Regions from separate parts of the Exiguobacterium sp. SH5S4 genome, predicted to be linked through region 1. Evidence: riboswitches for the same ligand, from Rfam matches in the RefSeq annotation. Region 1 holds a riboswitch; the other holds the start of a gene.
The links. A riboswitch is a leader RNA that binds a small molecule or an ion and turns the genes downstream of it on or off. The one in region 1 is predicted to bind S-adenosylmethionine.
Positions count from the first base shown of each region.

Region 1 (3,195 bases):
GCGGAACACGTTGACGACCGCGCTGATGATTGTATAAATCGGGCGATTCTTCGTCATGAGCGGTTCGTTTGTGACGTATAGGAGCATGCCGAGGGCGAGACCGATGACGAATGTCGCAGCTCCCGCGACGAGCGTCATATAAAGCGTCTCCCACGTCTGTTCAAGCATGACTTGCCAATCTACATTAGGAAACATCGCTTTCTACCTCCACTTCCACTGCCTGTGACCGGATTGAGGCGATGGCCCGCTCGACTTCAGCCGGCTCTCCGATCAATTGGATGAATAGCGTCCCGAGCGCACCGACTTGCGACTGCGTCACGTTTCCGCCGATGATGTTGAAGCCGATGTCGTGCTGTTTCAACACTTCTGACAAGATCGGCTGTTCGGCCGTCTCGTTCAAGAATTTGAGCTTGACGATTTGACCAGTCGGATACCGTGCTTTCAAATGTTCGAACGTGAGCGACATGTCGTCGACGGCGCCGATTTGTTTGACGAACTCTTTCGTGATCGGCTGTTCCGGATGTTGGAACACGTCGGCGACTTGACCGGTCTCGACGACTTTCCCTGCCTCCATGACGGCGACGCGGTGACAGATTTTTTGGATGACATGCATCTCATGGGTGATGAGGACGATCGTCAGTCCGAGTTTCTTATTGATGCTGACGAGCAGTTCAAGAATCGAATCGGTCGTCTTCGGGTCGAGTGCGCTCGTCGCTTCATCGCAGAGGAGCACGTCTGGATTTGTAGCGAGCGCGCGGGCAATCCCGACTCGCTGTTTTTGACCGCCCGATAGTTGCGACGGATAGCTGTCTTCACGTCCGGCGAGGCCGACGAGATCGACGAGCTCTTGGACGCGGCGTTTGCGTTCACTGGCCGGTACCCCGATCAGTTCGAGCGGGAAGCTGATGTTCTCAGCGACCGTGCGCGACCATAATAAATTAAAGTGTTGGAATACCATCGAGACGTTTTTGCGCACCCCGCGCAGTTCTTTCGGAGTGAGTTTCGTCAGTTCGCTCCCTGCGACGACAATCTCACCGCTTGAAGGTGACTCGAGCCGGTTAAGTAGACGAATGAGCGTCGACTTGCCTGCTCCTGAATATCCGATTATTCCAAAAATTTCGCCGCTCTCGATTGTGAGCGACACATCATCGACCGCCTGGACCCGACCGTTCTTCGTGTCGAACCATTTGGCCACGTTACGTAATTGAATCAATACCTTTCCCTCCTGACAACAAAAAAAGTACACACGTTTGAGCAAACGTGCGTACTTTATCGGTACGGACAACGATTGCTCTCATCTTCCAAGGTTCTCACCTTGCTGGAATTAGCACCATTTCGGATTGCTCCGCGGTTGCTGGGCGTCATAGGGCCAGTCCCTCAGCCTCTCTTGATAAGAGTGTTGTTTATTCGATTAGCTTTATAATAGCGACACATTATTTTCATGTCAAACTATTTTGTGCGAAAAATCAAAAAAAGGTGCCATCCGAGGATGACACAGAACGTAGCACCTTGAGTCACGGAAGGACAACCCATAGATGAAACTCTTTTGCCCGATCAGAGTGTTCATCCTTATATGGGGGATTCAAGCCATCCATCACTCGGCCTTAGAACGTACCGTGCGGTTACGCGGTCGGTGTCCCTGCGCTTGATTTTTTTGGGGGACAATCTAAGGGAAGGTCCACCTAAAAGTCGCGTAAAGTGATGCACCGGCTGTTCTAAAACGTCTTGATGGCTGGAAAATCTCGTCCTATATTGTGTTCAAGTAAGATGTTGTAATGAATATACCATTCGTGAACTTTCTGTGTCAACTGATTATTTAAAATTTTCTGATTATTCTAATCATCCTATCTCATTTAACGAAAGATAGGACGTGCTGCACGTTTTGGAACGCATATAATCGGTCTTCGACTTGGCCGTCTTTAAGCTTTAACAGCGCCGGTACGCTCATGACTTGATACGCTTCTAACTCTTGCGGGATAAAGTTGGCGTCCTGCTTGTCGATCGCGAGTGTCGGGTCGACCGCTTCGACGACGGCGAGCATCCGCTCGGCCACAGCGCATGTTCCACACATCGGGGCGTATATATATAACAATCCGTCTGTAATCATTGTTCTCACCTCTTTTCTAAGTATATGAATGTGAGCCGATCTGTTCAAAAGTTGTGCTCAACTGGAAAAATCTGAATAGTTCAATATTTCTTGTTGACGCTCGCCCAAAAGAGGCATAGTATGGTCATTAACTTTATCGCTTTCGTACATAACAGCAAACACGTAGAAAAGGACAGGTGAATCCACCCATGACGGAACAAACGAAACTGACAGGCAAACAATTTTTGATGAACGTATTGAACGGACTCAGTCTCGCTATTTTAATCGCCCTCATCCCGAGCGCATTGCTCGGTGAATTAACGAAAGCCATCTTACCGTATTTTCCGTCTTTGCAGTTCATCTTAGACGCGACGACGATCGCGATGCGCCTACTCCCGGTCATCATCGGTGTCACCGTCGCGATGCAATTCGGACGTTCTGCGCTCGAGGCCGGGACGATCGGTATCGCGACCCAGGTCGGAAGCGGCGCCATCCGCATCGAGGAAGGCGCGTTCCTCATGGCCGGTATCGGCGACGTCATCACGGCCGGCGTGACGGCGGCCCTTGCGACATATATGGTCATGCAGTTGTCACCACGATTAAAGACGTACACCGTGCTCGTCTTACCGATGACGGTCATCGTCATCGCCGGCGGGATCGGCATGTTCTTACTCACGTACATCTCCCAGATCACGACGTACATCGGCACCATCATCATGACGATGACTGACCTCCAGCCGATTATGATGGGCATGTTGATCGCGATGGCGTTCTCGCTCATCATCGTCTCTCCGATCTCGACGGTCGGGATCGCGACGGCGATCAGCCTGTCCGGTGTTGCCGCCGGGGCCGCCAACCTCGGTGTCGTCGCGGCCGGCTTCGGTCTCGCCATCGCCGGGTGGCAGATGAATGCCACCGGGACATCAATCGCTCACTTCCTCGGCTCACCGAAAATTCAAATGGCAAATTTCGTCCGCCGTCCGATCATGATGCTGCCGGTGCTCGCGAACGCGGCCATTCTCGGTGCGCTCGCCGGTATCCTCCGTATCGAGGGGACACCGATCAGCGCCGGCTTCGGCGTCTCAGGGCTCATCGGACCAGTCAACGCC
Region 1 is NZ_SJUQ01000001.1:103,303-106,497, reverse strand. It holds gene EVJ32_RS00515 (methionine ABC transporter permease) at 1-195, opposite strand, end outside; gene EVJ32_RS00510 (methionine ABC transporter ATP-binding protein) at 185-1,213, opposite strand; SAM riboswitch class I at 1,292-1,397, opposite strand; gene EVJ32_RS00505 (thioredoxin family protein) at 1,850-2,107, opposite strand; gene EVJ32_RS00500 (PTS sugar transporter subunit IIC) at 2,296-3,195, shown strand, end outside.

Region 2 (3,195 bases), on a different contig from region 1:
GACACGAATCGCCAAATTGCCACTCGTTCCGGGGAACCAGTCGCGCGCGGCGAGTTCGTCTTTAATGTCGGCGAGTTCAAGCCAACGTGCGGTCACGCTCATACGTGCACCTCCTTCATGTGATGGGTGATGTCGTCGAACGTCTCGAACGGGGCGTAGGCGATGCCTTCTGCTTCACAGAGCGTGATGAGTTGCCCACGGGCGTAGACGAAATCGGCCCGTTTGGCGATCTCGAAGTCGGTCACCGAGTCACCGATGACGATCAAGCGATCAACGGGATCGACGATCGTCCGGGCGATTGTCGGTTTGCAGCAACCACAATCATTCGTGCAATGCGCGTCACAGGCGTAGGGCCAGTCGACGCGTACCGTCTCGCCCGAGAAGTCGGCGACGTTACAGTAGATGTGGTCCGGCGCGACGTGGTCTTGCAAGATCGGGTACACGAAAAAGTCCATGCCGCCGCTGACGACGTCGAACTTCCAAACTTGTTGCCGGACTTCTGCCAAAAACGTCGAGAAACCTTGGCGCAAGGTGATGCGGTCCAGCAAGTAGTCACGGTACGCCGAAGCGTCAGCGCTCGGCAACAGCTGGAACATCTGTCCGACCCCGGAGCGGATCGAGATGTCTTGAGCGAGCACGTCGTCTTTGAGCGCGTGCCATTCGGGCGGTGCGAACGCCCGCATCAAAGCGATGATGTTGTCCTCGGCCGTGATCGTCCCGTCGAAGTCACACAAGATGTGAATCGTCATTGTTTTGACCACGCCTTTAGCGCGGCCTCGAGCTCGTTCGTCTGGCTCGCCACGCCCACTACTTGCTCAATCGCTTGTCGGAACGCCCGGGCCCCGGCAGCCGCGCCGTCTGGGTGACCGTGGATGCCGCCGCCGGCGTTGATGACGACGTCTGTGCCGAAATCACGGATGATGTCCGGGACGAGCCCCGGATGGATGCCGGCCGACGGGACCGGTAGAATCGGCTTCGCCCAGTGCGGCCGAGCACTGCTATCCCGAATCGCGAACGCCTCATCGGACGGTGTCGCGAGTGAACCGTATGGGGACGGGAACAGCGTCAAGTCGGCCCCCGCGAGGCGGAACAATTTCCCGAGCAAGAGCGAGTGGCTGATCGAGCCGGTCAAGGCGCCGGCGAACGCCGGATGCGCCAAAATCGGGACGTTAATTGTTGGATCGCTCGCGAGTTCGCGGAGTGTGTCGAGCCCGTATGTATAGACGTTGAACAACAGTGCCGTCGCGCCCGCCTCGATCAAGCGGAGCGCTTGGTCACGTAGCCCGAACACCGGACCGCTGAGCGTGATGGCATAGAGCGAACGTTTCCCGGTCGTTTCGAACTGTTCTTGGATGACGGCCGCCCCGATTTTAGCTCGTTCAAGCGACGGAGTGAGCGGATTATCGTATAGGATTTCATCATCTTTGACGATGTCGATGCCGCCGGCGAGCTGGTCTCGAAGTTGCTGTTCTAAGAAGCGTAAATCACGGCCGATGATCCCTTTAAAGATGCTCATGACGAGCGGGCGATCATGGACGTCGAGCAACTCACGAACGCCTTGAACACCGAACTTTGCTCCGGGGAATTCAGACGCAAGCGTTTCGGGTAACGTCAAGTCGATCAAGCGTACCGAGTCATCGAGCGATAATTTCCCGAACGTCGTCGTCAAGATGGATGAGAAGTCGGGCGTGACGTTATGGAGCGGATAACGGATTGTGAAGCGACTCGTCGTTTCCGTGTGCGTCGTTGAGACGACCTCGCCCCGATACGCCTTTAATTGTTCTTGCTCTAGGTGGGGCAGTTCCGTCCATGTGCCGACGGTCAGTTCAAGGGCGATTTTCTCGGCGACAGTCGCGACGCGGTTCGTCCGGCTGATTTCATATGTGGCAGTAATACTCATGTTCGTTCCTCCTTCCGGTCAAACAAAAAATGACCCCATGCCGAGGCAAGAGGTCATCATAAAAAAATGAACTCTTATCTCTCAGCTTACGCTGCAAGAATTAGCACCGTGCCCAATCGGGTCGGTTGCTGCGACATCATCGGGCTTGTCCCCTCCGTCTGCTCTTGATAAGAATGTATTTTGAAGTTGTGAAATTTAATTGAATTTTGTCACACAATATCCGGTTCGTCAATTCCTTTTTTTGAGAAAAAATAGTTGAATTCATTGTTTCTATATATGCCCGGGAAAAGACAACACCGGGTCCGAAAATTGACGTTGACAACTTGGTGCTCGAGTAAGTAACATTCATCACAACAAGTTCACACAATCGAATATGACACTCTTATCGCGAGTTGGCAGAGGGAATTGGCCCGATGACGCCGCAGCAACCGACCAGTAGGCACGGTGCTACATCCACCAGACATACGTCTGACAGATGAGAGGAACAACCGTTACGGCTGTGCCTCTTTCTCGCGGAGAAAGGGGCTTTTTTTGTGGGGAATATACCGAAAGGGGAAACAGACATGGCTTATCAACCATTTACAGAACAGACAGTCGTCGAGCACGTCAGAACGTTAGGGTTACTCGAAGATGGGGGCATCGCGCATTGCGAGGAGATCGGGGACGGCAACTTGAACCTCGTCTTCCGCATCCGTCAAGGCGAAACGAGCCTCATCGTCAAGCAGGCGCTACCGTATGCGAAAGTCGTCGGAGAGAGTTGGCCGCTCACACTTGAACGGGCGTGGATCGAGCAGCTCGCGTTGCGCGAATTCGCTAGCGTCGTCCCGCGTTTCGTCCCGGTCGTTCTCGGCAGTGACCGGACGCTCGCCTACACGATTTTAGAGGACTTGTCCGACTTTGATATCGTCCGGACGGGCTATTTGGAAGGGAAAACGTATCCTGAACTCGCCCGTCACATCGGTGAGTTTTTAGGACAGACGTTGTTTGAGACGTCAGACTATACGGCCGGCCCGATTGAGAAGAAGCGGAAAGAACGGGATTACTACAACCCGGAACTGTGCGACATCACTGAAAAACTGATCTTCACCGATCCGTACAAAGATGCCGAATCGAACAACATCGAAACCGCGCTCCGTCAGGACGTCGAAGCGCTTTGGCGTGACCAGAAATTGAAAGTGGAGGTCACGAAACTGAAAGTCGGTTTCGTCACGAAACACGACGCGCTCTTGCACGGAGACTTACATACAGGCAGTATCTTCGCGACGCAACAAGAGACGAAAGTCATCGATCCGGAG
Region 2 is NZ_SJUQ01000031.1:25,885-29,079, forward strand. It holds gene EVJ32_RS14075 (methylthioribulose 1-phosphate dehydratase) at 1-102, opposite strand, end outside; gene EVJ32_RS14080 (2-hydroxy-3-keto-5-methylthiopentenyl-1-phosphate phosphatase) at 99-749, opposite strand; gene EVJ32_RS14085 (2,3-diketo-5-methylthiopentyl-1-phosphate enolase) at 746-1,900, opposite strand; SAM riboswitch class I at 1,972-2,074, opposite strand; SAM riboswitch class I at 2,280-2,382, shown strand; gene mtnK (S-methyl-5-thioribose kinase) at 2,464-3,195, shown strand, end outside.
Region 2: linked by a shared signal. The riboswitch ahead of EVJ32_RS14085 (2,3-diketo-5-methylthiopentyl-1-phosphate enolase) and the one ahead of EVJ32_RS00510 (methionine ABC transporter ATP-binding protein) in region 1 are both predicted to bind S-adenosylmethionine.